Regions from separate parts of the Pseudomonas sp. PS02288 genome, predicted to be linked through region 1. Evidence: predicted binding sites of a transcription regulator. Region 1 holds the regulator's gene; the other holds the start of a gene.
What was found. Region 1 encodes FliA, which starts transcription of late flagellar genes. Its sites were predicted from a motif close to CTAAAGTTTNNNNNNNNNNNGCCGNTAA; they were not measured.
Positions count from the first base shown of each region.

Region 2: QMX85_RS23175 (methyl-accepting chemotaxis protein) is a predicted target of FliA. The motif match lies at 1,995-2,022, and genes of this name have one in related genera.

Region 1 is NZ_JASCPA010000001.1:150,407-165,833, forward strand. Features, by position in the region: gene fliR (flagellar biosynthetic protein FliR) at 1-419, shown strand, start outside; gene flhB (flagellar biosynthesis protein FlhB) at 423-1,559, shown strand; gene sodC (superoxide dismutase [Cu-Zn] SodC) at 1,587-2,108, opposite strand; gene flhA (flagellar biosynthesis protein FlhA) at 2,328-4,451, shown strand; gene flhF (flagellar biosynthesis protein FlhF) at 4,464-5,789, shown strand; gene fleN (flagellar synthesis regulator FleN) at 5,842-6,675, shown strand; gene fliA (RNA polymerase sigma factor FliA) at 6,672-7,421, shown strand; gene QMX85_RS00720 (chemotaxis response regulator CheY) at 7,501-7,875, shown strand; gene QMX85_RS00725 (protein phosphatase CheZ) at 7,895-8,689, shown strand; gene QMX85_RS00730 (chemotaxis protein CheA) at 8,871-11,096, shown strand; gene QMX85_RS00735 (chemotaxis response regulator protein-glutamate methylesterase) at 11,136-12,260, shown strand; gene QMX85_RS00740 (flagellar motor protein) at 12,260-13,000, shown strand; gene motD (flagellar motor protein MotD) at 13,004-13,942, shown strand; gene QMX85_RS00750 (ParA family protein) at 13,939-14,727, shown strand; gene QMX85_RS00755 (CheW domain-containing protein) at 14,821-15,427, shown strand, end outside.
Region 2 is NZ_JASCPA010000113.1:147-4,572, reverse strand. Features, by position in the region: partial or broken gene QMX85_RS23185 (hypothetical protein) at 1-111, shown strand, start outside; gene recD (exodeoxyribonuclease V subunit alpha) at 108-1,970, shown strand; gene QMX85_RS23175 (methyl-accepting chemotaxis protein) at 2,120-3,685, shown strand; gene QMX85_RS23170 (Mpo1-like protein) at 3,813-4,337, shown strand; partial or broken gene QMX85_RS23165 (chorismate lyase) at 4,369-4,426, shown strand, end outside.

The DNA.
Region 1 (15,427 bases):
GGATTTCCGTGCCGGTGCTGGGCCAGCTCCTGACGATGCTCACCACGCTGCTGTTTCTCGCCATGAACGGCCATCTGGTGGTCTTCGAGGTGATCACCGAGAGCTTCGTGACGCTGCCGGTGGGCAGCGGAATGCTGGTCGGACACTACTGGGAACTGGTCGGAAAGCTCAGCTGGGTGCTCGGCGCCGGGCTGCTGATTTCCCTGCCTGTGGTGACCGCGCTGCTGGTGGTCAACCTGGCGTTCGGCGTGATGACCCGCGCAGCGCCGCAGCTGAACATCTTCTCCGTCGGCTTTCCGCTGACCTTGACCTTCGGCCTGGTAGTGGTCTGGATCGGCATGGCCGATACCCTCAATCAGTACCAGAATCTCTCCAGCGTGGCGCTGGCGATGCTGCGCGATCTGGCGCAGGCGAGGTGAGCGATGGCTGAAAGCGAGAGCGGCGCCGACAAAAGCGAGGAACCCACCGAGAAACGCCTGCGCGAATCGCGGGAGGAGGGGCAGATCGCCCGCTCCCGGGAGCTGAGCACGCTGGTGGTGGTGATGTCCGGGGTGATCGCGGTGATGATCTACGGCGGCGACCTGGCCAGCGCACTGGTCGACCTCATGCGCGGTTGCTTGAGCATCAACCGCGACACGCTGATGGACACCGGCAGCATGGCGCTGCTGCTGCTCAAGGCGGGCAGTATGGCGATCAAGGCGCTGGCGCCGATCCTGGCGGTGCTGCTGGCGGCGTCGATCGTCGGCAACATCGCGCTCGGCGGCTGGATGTTTTCCACCAAGACCATGGTGCCCAAGTTCGGCCGGATGAATCCCGGTCCCGGCCTGGCGCGGATGTTTTCCAAGAAGTCGGTGATCGAGCTCGTAAAGGCACTGGCCAAGTTCAGCATCACCCTCACGGTCGGCATCGTGGTGCTTTCCAACGACCGTGACGATCTTCTGGCGCTGTCCGGCCAGCCGCTGGAAGCGGCGCTTGGCCATGCGGTCAAGGTGCTTGGCAACAGCGCCTTGTGGATGGCTTCCGGGTTGATCCTGATCGCGGCGGTGGATGTGCCGTTTCAGCTCTGGGACAACAAGCAGAAGCTGATGATGACCAAGCAGGAGGTCAAGGACGAGTACAAGGACAGCGAGGGCAAGCCCGAGGTCAAGGGCAAGATTCGCCAGATGCAGCGGCAGATGGCCGAGCGGCGGATGTTGCAGGCGGTGCCGGAGGCCGACGTGGTGATCACCAACCCGACCCACTTCGCGGTCGCCCTGAAATACGACCCGACCAAGGGTACGGCGCCGGTCGTACTGGCCAAGGGCGGCGACTTCCTAGCGCTGAAGATTCGCGAGATCGCCCAGGAGCACAAGGTGCTGCTGATGGAGTCACCGGCGCTGGCGCGCTCGGTGTACTACTCCACCGAGGTCGATCAGGAAATCCCGGCAGGCCTGTACCTGGCGGTCGCGCAGGTGCTGGCTTACGTCTACCAGCTCAAGCAGTTCCGCTCCGGCAAGGGCAAGCGGCCGACGCCGTTGCCCGATCTGCCGATCCCGCCGGACCTGCGTCGCGACGAGTGACGAAGTCCGCTCCCACGTTTCATTGCGTTACTGGATTACCCCGCAGGCCATTCTCGCGCCGCCACCGCCCAGTGGCTGCGGATGGTCGGAGTGGTTGTCTCCGGCCTGGTGAATCATCAATGCGTGACCCTTGATCTCCGCGAGGCTCTTCAGGCGGGGGGCGAGCACCGGCTGCATCGCCTTGCCGTCGGCGGTCACCAGCAGGGCAGGGAGGTCGCCGAGGTGGCCATCGCCCCAGGGCGTGCCGTGCTTGCCGGTTTCCTTCGGGTCCCAATGGCCGCCGGCGGCTTCTGCCGCGGAAGGCTTGCCATCCTTCAGGGCGGCGTCGCAACTCGCCTTGGCGTGAATGTGAAAGCCGTGAATGCCTTGCGCCAGCCCCGCCAGTTGCGGCGTGAACACCAGGCCATACGGGGTTTCCTCGACGCTTACCGTGCCGACCTTTTCTCCGATGCCGTTGCCGCTAACGATGTTCATCGGAATCGAAAGGCTTTCCGCCTGGGCGTTGAATACGCAGCCGCCGACGAGTGCGGCGATCATCCAGTTCTTCATGAAGTGGCTCCTCGCAACCTGCGGCGCGCGTCGTTGCCCGCCGACAGTGTTCTGACTCCCCGCCGTCAGCGCGGTTCTCCGTAGCGCCCACCAGCGGCTCGCACCAGCCGCAAACCGTTGATCCTCATTGTGTTCTCCAAGTTGGCCGGGCTCTTGCACTGGCATTGGCGCACGCCCACTGGCGTCAAAAGATTGTTTGGATCGGGCTAGGAGAATCGGGTGGAACGCACTCAGCTGTTCAACAACATGCGAATGAATGCGATCGGCGCCGGCCGTGGCAACCTAGGGGTGCCGCTGCTGGTACTGGTGATGCTCGGCATGATGATTCTGCCGGTGCCTGCCTTCCTGCTGGATGTGTTCTTCACCTTCAACATCGCCCTGTCGATCGTCGTTCTGCTGGTCAGCGTGTACGCGTTGCGACCGCTGGATTTCGCGGTATTCCCAACCATCCTGCTGGTCTCCACGCTGCTGCGCCTGGCGCTGAACGTGGCCTCCAGCCGCGTGGTGCTGCTCCACGGGCAGGACGGCCATGCCGCCGCCGGCAAGGTGATCCAGGCCTTCGGCGACGTGGTGGTCGGCGGCAACTACGTGGTCGGCGTGGTCGTGTTCGCGATCCTGATGATCATCAACTTCGTCGTGGTCACCAAGGGTGCCGGGCGTATTTCCGAAGTGAGCGCGCGCTTCACCCTCGACGCCATGCCGGGCAAACAGATGGCCATCGACGCCGATCTCAACGCCGGCATCATCGATCAGGCGCAAGCCAAGCTGCGTCGCCAGGAAGTGAGCCAGGAGGCCGACTTCTACGGTTCGATGGACGGTGCCAGTAAGTTCGTGCGTGGTGACGCCATCGCCGGTCTGCTGATCCTGTTCATCAACCTGATCGGCGGCATGGGCATCGGCATCCTCCAGCACGATCTGTCGTTCGGCGACGCCGGTCGCATCTACGCGCTGCTAACCATCGGTGACGGTCTGGTCGCGCAGATTCCGTCGCTGCTGCTGTCGACCGCCGCCGCGATCATGGTGACCCGCGTGTCCAGCTCCGAGGACATGGGTCAGCAGGTCAACCGGCAGATGTTCACCTCGCCCAAGGCGCTGGCCGTATCGGCGCTGATCATGGTCGCCATGGGTCTGGTTCCCGGCATGCCGCACGTTCCGTTCATAGGCCTGGGCCTGATCGCCGCCGGCGGCGCCTACATGATCTGGAACAAGGCCAACAAGGCCAAAGAAGCCGAGGTCCAGGAAACCGCCCGCCAGCAGGAGCTGATCCCCGCCCAGCGCGCGCAGGAAACCAAGGAGCTCGGCTGGGACGACGTCACCCCGGTGGACATGGTCGGTCTGGAAGTGGGTTATCGGCTGATTCCGCTGGTCGACCGCAACCAGGGTGGCCAGCTGCTGGCGCGGATCAAGGGGGTACGCAAGAAGCTCTCCCAGGAGATGGGCTTCCTCATGCCGTCCGTGCACATCCGCGACAACCTCGACCTGCTGCCCAACGCCTACCGCCTGACCCTGATGGGCGTCAGCGTCGCCGAGGCGGAGATCTATCCCGATCGCGAACTGGCGATCAACCCTGGCCAGGTATTCGGCAGCCTCAACGGCATCGCCGCCAAAGATCCGGCGTTCGGCCTGGAGGCGGTCTGGATCGACCCCAGCCAGCGCGACCAGGCGCAATCGCTTGGCTACACCGTGGTCGACGCCAGCACCGTGGTCGCCACGCACCTCAATCAGGTGCTGAACAAGCATGCCCACGAGCTGCTCGGTCACGAAGAAGTCCAGCAACTGCTGCAACTGCTGGCGAAGAGCTCGCCGAAGCTGGCCGAAGAGCTGGTGCCGGGGATGATCTCGCTGTCCACGCTGCTCAAGGTGCTGCAGGCGCTGCTTAACGAACAGGTTCCGGTACGCGACATCCGCACCATCGCCGAAGCCATCGCTAACGTCGCTGCGAAGAGTCAAGATCCCGCCGCCATGGTTGCAGCGGTCCGCGTCGCGCTGGCCCGCTCAATCGTGCAAACCGTTGTGGGACTAGAGCCGGAGATGCCTGTTATCACGCTCGACCCAAGGTTGGAACAGATATTGCTGAATAGTCTTCACAAGGCCGGTCAGGGCTCCGAGGATGGCATCCTCCTCGAACCTGGCATGGCCGAGAAGCTGCAGCGTTCCCTGGTGGAAGCGGCGCAGCGTCAGGAGATGATGGGCAAGCCGGCGATCCTGCTGGTGGCCGGTCCGATCCGGGCGATGCTCTCGCGGTTTGCTCGACTGGCCGTGCCGAACATGCACGTACTGGCCTACCAGGAAATCCCGGACAACAAGCAGGTCACCATCGTCGCCACCGTGGGACAAAATTGAGGTTAACAGGCCATGCAAGTGAAACGCTTCTTCGCCGCCGACATGCGTCAAGCCATGAAGCTGGTTCGTGATGAGCTCGGGGCCGATGCCGCGATCATCGCCAACCGCCGGGTTGCCGGCGGCGTGGAGCTGACTGCCGCGCTCGACTACCAGATGCCGTCCGAGCCGGTTCGCCAGCCGAACGCCGAGCTTGAGGCCGAGCTGCGCAAGACCCAGGCGAAGATCGCGTCGGCCCACGCCGAACTGGCCGTGCGCGCCGCTGGCGAAGTGGTCAAGGACCGCCAGCTGTTCGCCAACGAGCCGCTGGTTGCCCCGGAGCTGCCGACCTCGAAGGTCACCGCGCGTCCGCAGGCCCCGGTACAGCCGGCCGCCGTCACCGCCGCTCCGGCCGGCGATTCGCGCGCGCTGGATGCCATGCGCCACGAACTCAATGGCCTGCGTGAACTGATCGAAGTGCAGCTCGGCTCGTTCGCTTGGACCCAGATGCAGAGTCAGCGTCCGCAGCAGGCCAACCTCTGGCGTCGCCTGCAACGCCTCGGCCTGCCGGCGGAAATCGCCCGCGCGCTGCTGGACAAGGTCGGCCAGGTGCAGGAGCCGCGTCAGGCCTGGCGCATGGTTCTCGCCTACCTGGCCCACGCGATCAAGACTCCGGCCCAGGAACCGCTGGAAGAGGGCGGCGTGATCGCCCTGGTCGGCCCGGCCGGCATGGGCAAGACCACCACCCTGGCGAAGATGGCGGCGCGCTACGTGCTCAAGTACGGCGCCCAGCATGTGGCGCTGGTGAGCATGGACAGCTACCGCATCGGTGCCCAGGAGCAGCTCAAGACCCTCGGCCGCATCCTCAACGTCTCGGTGACCCAGGTCGATCCGGGCAGCTCGCTGACCCAGGCCATCGCCCCGCTGGCGAAGAAGCGCGTGATCCTGATCGACACCGCCGGCCTGCCGAACAACGATCCGGCCCTGCGCATGCAGCTCGAAGCACTCGCCAGCCGCGGCCTGAAGTCGAAGAACTACCTCGTCATGGCGGCCACCAGCCAGAGCCAGGTGCTCAAGGCCGCGTATCATAGCTACAAGCGTTGCGGCCTGGTCGGTTGTGTGCTGACCAAGCTGGACGAGGCGGCCAGCCTCGGCGAAGTGCTCGGGCTGGCAATCAGCCAGCGTCTGCCGGTAGCCTATCTGGCCGATGGCCCGCGAATCCCGGATGATCTGCACGTTCCGCGCAGCCATCAGCTGGTGAGCCGCGCCGTCGCCCTGCAAGCCCCGGAAGAACCCAGTGAAGATGCAATGGCCGACATGTTCGCCGGCCTCTACAACAACTCGGCGCGTCGCGTCGGCTAATTGACCGTCGAGAGACAGTTGCCTGCTCAGTCGCAGACAAGGTGTAAGAGAAATGGCTAGTTTGCATCCAGTTCAAGTGATCGCGGTGACCGGTGGGAAGGGCGGCGTTGGCAAGACCAACGTGTCCGTCAACCTGTCGCTGGCCCTGGCCGACCTCGGCCGGCGGGTGATGCTGCTCGACGCCGACCTGGGTCTGGCCAACGTCGACGTGCTCCTCGGTCTTTCGCCCAAGCGCACCCTGGCCGATGTCATCGACGGCCAGTGCGACCTGCGCGACGTCCTGCTGCAAGGCCCTGGCGGCGTGCGCATCGTGCCCGCCGCTTCCGGCACCCAGAGCATGGTGCAGCTGACGCCGATGCAGCACGCCGGCCTGATCCAGGCGTTCAGCGACATCAGCGACAACATCGACGTGCTGGTCATCGACACCGCGGCCGGCATCGGCGACGGCGTGGTCAGCTTCGTCCGTGCCGCCCAGGAAGTGCTGGTGGTGGTCTGCGACGAGCCGACCTCGATCACCGACGCCTACGCGCTGATCAAGCTGCTCAACCGCGACTACGGCATGAACCGTTTCCGGGTGCTGGCGAATATGGCGCACAGCCCCCAGGAAGGTCGCAATCTGTTTGCTAAGCTCACCAAGGTCACCGACCGCTTCCTCGACGTCGCCCTGCAGTACGTGGGTGCCGTGCCTTACGACGAGTCGGTGCGCAAAGCCGTACAGAAGCAGCGCGCTGTCTATGAAGCTTTTCCGCGCTCCAAGTGTGCGCTGGCGTTCAAGGCGATCGCGCAGAAAGTCGACACCTGGCCATTGCCGGCCAACCCGCGCGGTCACCTCGAGTTTTTCGTCGAGCGTCTGGTTAAACCGACTACCGCAGACTCACCCGTATGACAGCCGCCAGTGGACTTCGTATGTACAGCAAATCGCAGGCGAAGGACTCGCAAACTCAGCTCATCGAGCGTTATGCACCGTTGGTCAAGCGGATCGCCTACCACCTGTTGGCCCGGCTTCCGGCCAGCGTGCAGGTGGAGGACCTGATGCAGGCCGGAATGATCGGCCTGCTCGAGGCTGCCAAGAAGTACGACTCGGGCAAGGGCGCCAGTTTCGAGACTTACGCCGGAATCCGTATCCGTGGGGCGATGCTCGACGAGGTGCGCAAGGGCGACTGGGCTCCGCGTTCCGTGCATCGCAACAGCCGCATGGTCAGCGACGCCATCCGCGCCGTCGAGGCGAGAACGGGCAGAGACGCTAAAGATCAAGAGGTTGCGGCCGAACTTAAATTGAGTCTTGAAGAGTACTACGGCATCCTGAGCGACACTCAGGGCAGCCGACTGTTCAGCTTCGACGACCTCCTGCAGGAAGGCGAGCACGGTTCGGGCCTGCACGAGGACGGTAGCTTCACCCATTACGAACCCGCTCGCGATCTGGAGGATGACCGCTTCCAGGGGGCCTTGGCCGACGCCATCGCCAATCTTCCGGAACGCGAGCGGCTGGTTCTTTCGCTGTACTACGACGAAGAACTGAATCTGAAGGAAATCGGCGAGGTGCTGGGGGTCAGCGAGTCGCGCGTCAGCCAGTTGCACAGCCAGTGTGCCGCGCGTTTGCGGGCACGTCTGGTTGAATGGCGCGCGCACTGAGGCAGCCGGTTTCACGCTTGCGAGGCGCGCGCTGCGAGGCGGCGTTTGGGATTGTACGGAGGTCGACTTGGACAAGAACATGAAAATCCTCATCGTGGACGACTTCTCCACGATGAGACGGATCATCAAGAACCTCCTGCGTGACCTGGGGTTCACCAATACCGCGGAGGCCGACGACGGCACCACGGCATTACCGATGCTGCACAGCGGCAGCTTCGACTTCCTGGTCACCGACTGGAACATGCCCAACATGTCCGGGATCGATCTGCTGCGTGCGGTGCGCGCCGATGATCGACTCAAGCACCTTCCCGTGCTCATGGTGACTGCTGAAGCCAAGCGCGATCAGATCATCGAGGCGGCCCAGGCCGGCGTGAACGGGTATGTGGTCAAACCCTTCACGGCCCAGGTACTGAAAGAGAAGATCGAAAAGATCTTCGAGCGGGTCAACGGCTGATGTTCGCCTCGAGGGCGCTATGGATCACGACAACATCTCTATGGGCGATGACTTCGAGTCGACCCTGAAGTCCCATGCCCGTCAGCTGACCGAAAGCCTCGAAAAAGGCAACTTCGCTGATGTGGTGCAAATCATCCATCAACTGAATCAGGTCCGCGATCGCGGTCTGTACCAGGAAGTCGGCAAGCTCACCCGCGAGCTACACAATGCCATCGTCAACTTCCAGCTCGATCCCCGTGTTCCGCACGCGCAGGAAGTGTCGCAGATCTCCGATGCCACCGAGCGTCTCTCCTACGTGGTGACGATGACCGAGCGTGCGGCCAACCGCACGATGGATCTGGTGGAAGAGTGCGCGCCGGTGGTCAACGGCATGGCCGACGAGGCCCAGAGCCTGAGCGTCGAATGGCAGCGCTTCATGCGCCGCGAAATCGGGGCTGACGCCTTTCGCGAGCTGGCCAAGCGTGTCGAGCTGTTCCTCGCGCGCAGCGAGCGGGACGGCGCCAAGCTCTCCGGCCACCTGAACGACATTCTTCTGGCGCAGGATTACCAGGACCTCACCGGTCAGGTGATCAAGCGTGTCACCACCCTGGTCACCGAAGTCGAGAGCAATCTGCTCAAGCTGATGCTCATGGCCAGCCAGGTCGATCGTTTCGCCGGCATCAAGCACGACCACGAAGGGCTGCGTGCCGAGCAAGAAAAACAACAAAAAGAGTCCTCCCGGGGTGAAGGTCCGCAGATTCATGCCGATAAGCGTGATGACGTCGTATCCGGTCAGGACGATGTCGACGATCTGCTATCCAGTCTTGGATTCTAGGACCCGTCGACGTTTTGGTTACGGCCACGACCTAGGCGTTTTCGCAGGGCAAGGAAGGAGGAGAGAAGTTGGTTGCTCCAGATGAACGACGAGTGACGCCGGCCTGCGAAAAACGCGCCCCGTCCCTGCGGCTCAACGCGGTTCGCGACGAAACGTCAACAGATCCTATGGGAAGGTGGAAATGAGCTTCGACGCCGATGAAGAGATTCTCCAGGACTTCCTGGTAGAGGCCGGCGAGATTCTCGAGCAGCTGTCGGAGCAGTTGGTGGAGCTGGAAAGCCGCCCTGACGACATGAACCTGCTGAATGCGATCTTTCGCGGTTTTCACACCGTCAAGGGCGGCGCGGGTTTCCTGCAGCTGAACGAGCTGGTGGAGTGCTGCCATATCGCCGAGAACGTCTTCGACATCCTGCGCAAGGGCGAACGCCGCGTGGATGCCGAGCTGATGGATGTGGTGCTGCAGGCGCTCGATGCGGTGAACGCGATGTTCGCCGAAGTGCGCGAGCGAACCGCGCCGACGCCGGCGCCGCGCGAACTCCTCGCCGCGCTTTCTCGTCTGGCCGCCCCGGCTTCTGCCGCAGCGCCGGCCGAAGCGCCTCCTGAAGAGCCCGCCGCCGAAGTCGAGCCCGTGGTTCAGGCCGAGGCGTCGGCTGCAGAGCCTTCGGGCGACATCACCGACAGCGAGTTCGAGCAGCTGCTCAGCGCGATCGGCGAACCCGCCCAGGCTCCGGTCGCCAGCGCCAGCGATGAAATTACCGACGACGAGTTCGAAGCCCTGCTCGACCAGCTACACGGCGACAAGCCGGTTTCCGCCGTTGCGCCCGCCGCACCGAGCGCGCCCGTAGCATCCGCTGCCGCCCCATCGGGCGACGACATCAGCGACGATGAATTCGAAGCCCTGCTGGATCAGTTGCACGGCAAGGGCAAGTTCGTGCCTCCCGTCGATGCCGCACCCGCTGCGCCTGCGCCAGAGGCCGCGCCCGCCGGCGCGAGCGACAACATCAGCGACGACGAATTCGAAGCGCTTCTCGACCAGTTGCACGGCAAGGGCAAGTTCGTTCCGCCCGTGGAGGCCGCCCCCGTAGCGGCTGCGCCGGCGAAGCCCGCGCCGCCGCCCGCGGCGGCCCCTGCCGCCAAACCGGTTGAAAAGCCCGCCGAGAAGCCCGCGCCCAAGCCCGCCGCGGCGGCAGCTCCCGCTCCGGCCACGGCGCACCCGGACAAGGCCGGCCCGGTCAGCGAGGCGGAAACCACCGTGCGCGTGGACACCGCGCGGCTCGACGAAATCATGAACATGGTCGGCGAACTTGTGCTGGTGCGTAACCGCCTGGTGCGCCTGGGTCTCAACAGCGGCGACGAAGCCATGTCCAAGGCCGTCTCCAACCTGGATGTAGTCACCGCCGACCTGCAGACCTCGGTGATGAAGACGCGCATGCAGCCGATCAAGAAGGTCTTCGGACGCTTCCCCCGGCTGGTTCGCGATCTCGCCCGCAACCTGAAGAAAGAGATCAACCTGGAACTGGTCGGTGAAGAGACCGACCTCGACAAGAACCTGGTCGAGGCGCTGGCCGATCCGCTGGTCCACCTGGTGCGCAACGCCGTCGACCACGGCATCGAGACCCCGGAAGAGCGCGAGGCTGCCGGCAAGCCGCGCACCGGCCGAGTGGTGTTGTCGGCTGAACAGGAAGGCGACCACATCCTGCTGATGATCACCGACGACGGCAAAGGCATGGACGCCAACGTCCTGCGCGCCAAGGCCGTCGAGAAAGGCCTGCTGGACAAGGACGTTTCCGAGCGGCTCACCGAGCTCGAGTGCTACAACCTGATCTTCGCCCCCGGTTTCTCGACCAAGACCGAGATTTCCGACGTCTCCGGCCGCGGTGTCGGCATGGACGTGGTGAAGACCAAGATTTCCCAGCTCAACGGCACGGTCAACGTCTTCTCCACCAAGGGCCAGGGTTCGAAGATCGTCATCAAGGTGCCGTTGACGCTGGCGATCATGCCGACGCTGATGGTCATGCTGGCGAACCAGGCCTTCGCCTTCCCGCTGGTCAACGTCAACGAAATCTTCCATCTCGACCTGTCGCGCACCAACGTGGTCGACGGTCAGGAAGTGGTGATCGTCCGCGACAAGGCGCTGCCGCTTTTCTACCTCAAGCGCTGGCTGGTGCCGCGCGCCGCCCAGGACGAGCAGGTCGAGGGGCACGTGGTAATCCTGTCGGTGGGTACTCAGCGGATCGGCTTCGTCGTCGATCAGCTGGTCGGCCAGGAAGAAGTGGTGATCAAGCCACTGGGCAAGATGCTTCAGGGAACGCCCGGCATGGCCGGTGCGACCATCACGGGTGACGGACGTATCGCCTTGATCCTCGACGTGCCGAGCATGCTCAAGCGTTACGCGCGGCGCATCTGATTTCGGGGCGGGTCACGGCCCGTTCCATGAGGAGTTGTTATGGCTGTAAAAGTCCTGGTGGTGGACGATTCCGGTTTCTTCCGCAGGAGGGTGACGGAAATCCTCTCGGCGGACCCGAACATTCAGGTGGTCGGCACTGCGACGAACGGCCGTGAGGCGATCGACCAGGCGCTGGCGCTGAAGCCGGACGTGATCACTATGGATTACGAGATGCCGATGATGGATGGCATCACGGCGGTGCGGACGATCATGCAGCGCTGCCCGACGCCCGTTCTGATGTTCTCCTCGCTGACCCACGAAGGCGCACGGGTTACGCTGGATGCGCTTGACGCCGGTGCCGTGGATTACCTGCCGAAGAACTTCGAGGACATCTCGCGCAACCCCGAGAAGATCCGCCAGATGCTCTGCGAGAAGATCCACACCATCTCGCGCAGCAACCGTCGGCTGGGCAGTTTCGCCCAGGCGCCGGTGCATTCCCACGCACCCGGCTCCACGACGTCCGCGCATCCTCATCCCGCACCGGCGCCTGCTCGTCCGTCCGCTGCGCCAGCGCACTCTGCGCCCGCCGCGCCGAGCGCGAGCAGCCCGACGCCCAAGCGGCGCTCCTACAAGCTGGTGGCCATCGGTACCTCCACCGGCGGGCCGGTCGCGCTGCAGCGGGTCCTGACCCAGCTTCCCGCCAACTTCCCCGCGCCGATCGTGCTCATTCAGCACATGCCGGCGGCCTTCACCAAGGCCTTCGCCGAGCGTCTCGACAAGCTCTGCCGGATATCCGTCAAGGAAGCGGCGGATGGCGACCTGCTGCGCCCCGGCCTGGCGCTGCTGGCACCGGGCGGCAAGCAGATGATGGTCGACGGCCGTGGCGCGGTGAAAATCCTGCCGGGCGACGAGCGCCTCAACTACAAGCCGTGCGTCGACATCACCTTCGGTTCGGCCGCGCGCTCGTACAACGACAAGGTGCTGGCCGTGGTCCTGACCGGCATGGGCGCCGACGGTCGCGAAGGCGCGCGAATGCTCAAGCAGGCCGGCAGTCAGGTGTGGGCGCAGGACGAAGCCAGCTGCGTGATCTACGGCATGCCGATGGCGATCGTCAAAGCCAACCTGGCCGACGCCGTCTATGGCCTCGACGACATCGGCAGGCATCTGGCCGAGGCCGTCATCTGATGGATGCACTGAGTCTCATCGGGATCGTCCTGGCGCTGGTGGCCATCGTCGGTGGCAACTACATCGAGGGCGGGCACATCGGTGCGCTGCTCAACGGCCCGGCCGCGCTGATCGTCGTGGGCGGCACGCTGGGCGCTTCCTTCCTGCAGACCCCGATGAGTGTGCTCAAACGGGCGCTGGTGGTGTCGCGCTGGATCATTTTCCCGCCCAGCATCGACCTGTTCGGCGGCGTCGATCGTGTGGTCGGCTGGAGCATGACGGCGCGCAAGGAGGGGCTGCTGGGGCTCGAACCGATCGCCGATGCCGAGCCCGATCCCTATGCGCGCAAGGGCTTGCAGCTACTGGTCGACGGCGCCGAGCCGGAGGCGATCCGCGGCATTCTCGAGGTCGACATGCTGACCCAGGAAGACCGCGACATCCAGGCGGCGAAAGTCTTCGAGAGCGCCGGCGGCTATGCGCCCACCATCGGCATCATCGGCGCGGTGATGGGCCTGATCCACGTCATGGGCAACCTGGCGGACCCCGCGCAGCTCGGCAGCGGGATCGCCGTGGCGTTCGTCGCCACCATCTATGGGGTGAGCTTCGCCAACCTGCTGCTCCTGCCGATAAGCAACAAGCTGCGCTCGGTTGCGATGCGCCAGTCGCGCTACCGCGAGCTGATCCTTGAGGGCATCCTTTCCATCGCCGAAGGCGAAAACCCGCGCTCCATCGAACTGAAGCTGCAAGGCTTCATGGATTGACCCATGGCACGCCGCCGTCGCCCCGAAGAACACGCGAATCATGAGCGTTGGCTGGTTTCCTATGCCGACTTCATCACGCTGCTGTTCGCTTTTTTCGTGGTGATGTACTCGATCTCCTCGATCAACGAGGGCAAGTACAAGGTGCTCTCGGACAGCATGGTCGGCGCGTTCAATCAGCCGGACCGCTCCATCAAGGCGATTCCGATCGGCGACGAACGCCCGCGCACCACCGAACCCGATCGCTCGCTGATCGACGATATCGAAGGCAGCGACTCATCGTCAGTGCGCGGGCCTGCCGATCCCCTGGAAACCATCGCCAACGATGTTCGCGACGCCTTTGGCGACCTGATGAAGACCGAGCAGCTGACCGTGCGGGGCAACGAGTTGTGGGTCGAGATCACCCTCAATTCGAGCCTGCTGTTTCCGAGCGGCGATGCGATCCCCAACGACGCCGCCTTCTCCATCATCGAGAAGGTGGCGAAGATCCTGGCGCCCTACGAAAACCCCGTGCATGTCGAAGGTTTCACCGACAACCTGCCGATTCGTACCGCGCAGTTCCCCACCAACTGGGAGCTGTCGGCGGCGCGCGCCGCCAGCATCGTGCGGATGATGGCGATGGAGGGCGTGGCGCCCGGGCGGATGGCGGCGGTGGGATACGGCGAGTTCCAGCCGGTCGCGGACAACGCCACTGCGGATGGCCGTGCGCGCAATCGTCGGGTGGTTCTGGTGGTGTCGCGCAACCTCGATGTGCGCCGTAGCGTCAGTGGTTCCGGCAGCGGCAAGGCGCAACCGGATGCGGCGCTCAAGCGGGCTGGCACGCAACCTGCTAATACTCAGGACGCGCGGGCTTCCATTGGTGAAGCCGTCAATCCTTCGTCGCCGCCACCGGGCGGTGCCAATCTCGGCGCGGTGCAAGCCGCGCCGGGAGGAAATCAGCCATGAGAGTTTGGGCAGTAGCCAATCAGAAAGGAGGGGTCGGCAAGACCACCTCATCCATCGCCCTGGCGGGCCTGCTGGCCGACGCCGGCAAGCGTGTGGTCGTCGTTGACCTCGATCCGCACGGCTCGATGACCAGCTACTTCGGGCATGATCCGGACACGCTGGATCGCAGCAATTTTGACCTGTTCCTGCATCAGGGCACGGTCCCGCAGGGATTGCCGCGCGAACTGCTGCTGGAGACCAGCCACGAGCGCATTTCCCTGCTGCCCTCGAGCACCGCACTGGCGACCCTGGAGCGGCAATCTCCAAGCAAGGGCGGTTTGGGCCTCGTGATCGCCAAATCATTGGCGCAGCTTTTTCAGGATTTCGACCACGCGATCATCGACAGCCCGCCGTTGCTCGGCGTGTTGATGGTCAATGCCCTGGCCGCGAGCCAGCAGCTGATCATTCCGGTGCAGACCGAATTCCTCGCCGTAAAAGGCCTGGAACGGATGGTGAATACGCTGGCGATGATCAACCGTTCGCGTAAGCAGGCGTTGCCTTACACCATCGTGCCGACGCTGTTCGATCGCAGGACGCAGGCGTCGATGTCGACGCTGCGCACGCTGCGCCATGCCTATCCCGAGCAGTTGTGGCACGCCTACATTCCGGTCGATACGCGCCTGCGCGATGCCAGTCGCGCGGGGCTCACGCCGTCGCAGTTCGACCCCAAGAGTCGTGGCGTCATCGCCTATCGCGCCTTGCTCAAGCATCTGCTCGAGCATCAGGCGGCGGCGCAGGTTGCCTGATATGCCAGGGTTTATTCATCGTCGCGGCTCAAGTAGGCGGGCAGGGCGGCCGATAGGCTTTACTGACTATTCCCATTCCTCCGGATTCTTTTCATGAGTCGTTCGGCTGCCACGTCAACACGCTCCCAACTGGCTCTCCAGTCCTACCTGGATGGTCTGTTGCAGGAAGCCACGCTCGAGTTGGAGCCTGGGACGGCGCCGGAAAGCAGCGTCGCCATCGACGAATTCCAGGCGGCCGTGCTCGAGGAGCAGGTCCGCGATGCGCGCCAGCCGGCGCCCGCAGTGGCTCCGGCCCGCGCACCTGCGCCGATTGCGCGTCTGGACTTCGCCGAGCCTCGGCCGTTGGTGCTGCCGACCGTCGAGCTGCTCCCGCCGGCAGCGGTCGTGGAGGCGCCGCCGGTGATCGAGACGCCGGTGATCGAACCGGTGATCGTGGTCGAGCCGGTGGTCGATCTGCAGCTAGAGCAGCGTGCCGAGCGTGTACCGGCGCCGCTGAATTTCGACGAGCGTCCCGATTGGGCAGAGGAGCCCTTCGAGTGCCTGCTGTTCGACGTTGCCGGGCTAACCCTGGCGGTGCCGCTGGTTTGCCTGGGCTCGATCTACCCGCTCGTGGATCAGGAGTTGACGCCGCTGTTCGGGCAACCGGAATGGTTCCTCGGCATCCTGCCTTCGCAGGCCGGCAACCTGAAGGTGCTGGACA
Region 2 (4,426 bases), on a different contig from region 1:
TTGCCGATGAACCTTGCCGAATGGCCGCTCGTCGTAGGGTGCGCCGCGCGCACCGCCAACACCGCGGTGGCGACTGGTACGCATGGCGCACCCTACGGAGGTTGCCAATGAACCTTGCCGAACTGCCGCTCGGCCCGCTGGAGCGGGCGTTGGTCGACAGCCTGCGCCGCCTCGATCCGGCGGCACCGGAATCCGTGCTGGCCGCTGCCGCGTTGTGCTCCGAGGCGTTGGGGGCGGGCGATGTCTGCCTGCTGCTGGAACGCCGCGCCGGGCGCCGCCCGTGGCCGGAGCACGCCTTCGTCCTGCCGGGCCTGGCCGAGTGGCGCGCGCAGTTGCAGGCCAGCGCGCTGGTCGGTGCGCCGGGTGGCTTCGCGCCGCTGATCCTCGATGGCGAGCGCCTGTACCTGGCGCGCTACCACGCCTACGAAACGCAGCTCGCCACGCAGTTGCTGCGGCGTGCGGCGGATGTTCCCGAAGTGGACGAAGCGGCGCTGGGGGAAAGCCTGACGCGGTTGTTCGCCTTCAACGCCGGCACCCTGCCGGACTGGCAGCGCCTGGCCGCGGCTCAGGCGGTGCGTCGGCGCCTGTCGGTGATCTCCGGCGGCCCCGGCACCGGCAAGACCACCACCGTGGTACGTCTGCTCGCGGCGCTGCTGGAACAGCCGGGCGCCGTCGCGTCGGGCGCAGGCAACCTGGCCATCGGCCTGGCCGCGCCCACCGGCAAGGCGGCGGCGCGCATGGCCGAGGCGATCCGCACCGCCAAGGCGGCGTTGCCGGTGGGCGACGCGATCAAGGCGGCGTTGCCGGAAGAGGCGCGCACGCTGCATCGCCTGCTCGGCAGTCGTGGCGATACGCCCCGGGTGCGCCACGACGCGGCGCGGCCGCTGGCGCTGGACGTGCTGGTGGTCGACGAAGCGTCGATGGTCGACCTGGCGCTGATGGCCAAGCTGGTCGACGCGCTGCCGCCGCACGCGCGGCTGATCCTGCTCGGCGACAAGGACCAGCTGGCCGCGGTGGAGGCCGGCGCGGTGTTCGCCGAACTCTGCGAAGGGCGCGGCTTCGACGCCCAGGCGGTGGCCGACCTGCAGCGCATCACCGGCCAGGCCGTGGCGGTCGAGGCGCCGCGCTCGAAACTCGGCGACGCCGTGGTGCTGCTCACCCATAGCCACCGTTTCGCCGGCGACAGCGGCATCGGCGAGCTGGCGCGGCGGATCAACGGCGGCGATGCGACGGGCACCCTGAGCCTGCTGCGGGAAAACCGCGCCGATCTGCACTGGCAGGACCAGCCGTCCCCGGCGGCACTGCTGGAGCGCCTCGACCAGGCGTATCGCCCCTACCTGCAGGCGGCGCGTGGCGGCGACCCAGCGCAGGCTTTCGCCGCGTTCAACGCCTTCCGCGCGCTCACCGCGCAGCGCGAGGGGCCGTGGGGCGTGACGGGCATCAACGAGGCGCTGGAAGCGCGCATCAAGCGCCGCCTGAGCCTGCCCGAGCGCGAACGCTGGTATCCCGGCCGCGCGGTGATGGTGCGGCAGAACGACTACGCCCTCGGCCTGTTCAATGGCGACATCGGCTTGTGCCTGCACGGTGAATTCGGCCTGCACGGTGAATTCGGCCTGCGCGTCCATTTCGAGGGAGAGGACGGCTATCGCGCCTTCGCCCCGGCGCGCCTGCCCAGCCACGACAGCGCGTTCGCCATGACCGTGCACAAGAGCCAGGGCTCGGAGTTCGGCGAGGTGCTGCTGGCGCTGCCCGAACTGCCCAGCCCGTTGCTGACCCGCGCGCTGTTCTACACCGGCATCACCCGCGCCAAGCACCGCGTGGACATCTGGGGCCTGCCGGCGCGCCTGCTCGACGCGGTGGAAACCCGCGCCGAACGCGCGGCCGGCCTGGCCCGGCGGCTGGCGCGCGAGGACGTGCCCATGGAGGCTGCGCCGGCAACGCCCGACCAAGGCCAACTGGACCTCTTCTGAGAAGACCGGTGGCAAGCGGCGCCGCTCAACTACGCGGCGCGGCGGCCGATAACAAAGTTCAGCGTCGTTACGACCATTCGGCGATGGCGTGGCCGCGCGAGAACTGCCTAAATGCAGGCATGACCGGTCAATAACAACGAGAACGCCGCATGTCATCCAGCTACCGTTGCCACCCCGTCGCCTGCCTGCTGCACGCGACCGGGCTGATCCTGCTTGTCGTCGTCTACCAATCCTGGGCGTTGCCGCTGTGGCTGAGCATTCCGGCGGCGCTGCTGTTGGCGCTGTGGCCGTGGCTGGGTCCCTGGCAGCGTCCGGCGGAAGGGAGCGCCGCGCCACAGCCGGCGACCGACTTCAGCGCGCTCAGCCAGAGCCTGTCGCGGCACACCAGCCACAACGCGCTGTATGCCGCCCAGGTCTCGTTCGGCGTGCAGCAACTGGCCGGCAAGCTGCAATCGCAAATGGCCGCGGTGGACCAGCTGGCCGCCAGCGCCGAGGCGATGACGGCCACCGGCGAGGACAGCGCGCAGCGTACCGGGCATACGCTGGAAGCCGCGCAGGCCGTGCGCCAGAGCGCCGACAGCGGGCAGCATGAGCTGCAGCAGGCGATCAGCCGGATGCAGCAGCTCAGCGCGCAGACCGCCGCCAGCCGCGAGCTGATCGCCGGGCTCGGCGCGCGTACCGAGCAGATCGGCCAGGTCACCGCGGTGATCCAGTCCATCGCCAGCCAGACCAACCTGCTGGCGCTCAACGCGGCCATCGAGGCGGCGCGCGCTGGCGAGGCCGGGCGCGGTTTCGCGGTGGTCGCCGACGAGGTGCGCAACCTCGCCGCACGCACCGCCGAGGCCACCGGGGAAGTCGGCCAGATGGTCGCCGACATCCGTCAGCAGAGCGAAGCGGTGGTCAACCATATCCAGCAGCAGGCCAGCGAGCTGGACGAAGCGGCCGGGCAGGTCGAGCAGACCGGCCGTCAGCTGTCCGGCATCGCCGGGCTGGCCGGCGACGTCGAGGCGCAGGTGGCGCAGATCGCCGCCGGCACCCAGGACAACCAGCAGCGCTTGGTGGAACTGTTCGAGGCGCTGGCGCAGTTGCGCGCCGACGCCCACGCCAGCGATGCGCAGACGCGCCAGCTCGGCGAGGCGGCGACTCAACTGGTGGGCCAGGCCGAGGCGGTCAGCGAGCAACTCGCCGAGGTGCGCCTGGACGATTATCACCAGCGCATTTTCGACCTCGCGCAGGAGGGCGCGGCGGCCATCGCGGCGCGGTTCGAGGCGGATATCGCCGCCGGCAAGCTGAGCGTCGACGACCTCTTCGACCGCAACTACCGGCTGGTCGCCGGCAGCAATCCGGCGCGCTACCGCACCCGTTTCGACAGCTACAGCGACGACGTGCTGCCGGCCATCCAGGAGCCGTTGCTGGCGCGTCACGATGGCCTGGTGTTCGCCATCGCCAGCACCCCGGAGGGCTACGTGCCGACGCACAACCGCGCCTTCAGCCATGCGCCCACCGGCGACCCGGCGCAGGACATGCTGCGCAGCCGCAGCAAGCGGATCTTCGACGACCGAACCGGACGCCGCTGCGGCAGCCACCAGCAGCGCCTGCTGTTGCAGACCTACATGCGCGATACCGGCGAGCTGATGCACGACCTCTCGGTGCCGATCCGCGTGCTGGGCCGGCACTGGGGCGGGCTGCGCCTGGGCTATCGCCCCGAGCCTTGAGAACCCGATCGCCGCGTGTGCGGGCGTTCGGCCTGCGCGGCGCGAGACCGTGACCGGGCCGGCAGGTCCGCTTGCCGTCTGCCTGGGGCTTGCGCATCATCGACGCTCAATCCTGAGGACAACAACAATGAAAACCCTCGTCGATCACCTGGCCCAATACGCCGACTACCACCGCGACAAGCGCAACATCCTCACCCATTTCGTCGGTATCCCCCTGATCGTGGTCGCGGTGGCCGTGCTGTTGTCGCGGCCGGGCCTGCTGCTGGGCGGTTTGTGGCTGTCGCCGGCGGCGCTGCTGGCGCTGGTGACGGGGCTGTTCTACCTGCGCCTGGACCTGCGCTTCGGGCTGACCATGGGCGTATTGCTGCTACTCAGCCTGGCCGCCGGCGCGGCGCTGGCGATGCAGGGCACCGCACTGTGGCTGGGCGCCGGGCTCGGGCTGTTCTTCGTTGGCTGGGTGATTCAGTTCGTCGGCCATTACTACGAGGGGCGCAAGCCGGCGTTCGTCGATGACCTCATGGGCCTGGCGGTCGGCCCGCTGTTCGTGGTCGCCGAGCTGGCCTTCCTGCTCGGCCTGCGCAAGGACGTCGAGCGGCAGATCGAAGAGCGCGCCGGGCCGACGCATGTCCGCCGGCGCGACGCCACCGCCTGAGCGGACCGCCAGTTCGGGTAGACTTCGCGCTTTGAATCTCGCCCAGGTTGCCGTGTCGATCCCTTCTTCCGCTCCTTCCCCCCGCTGGC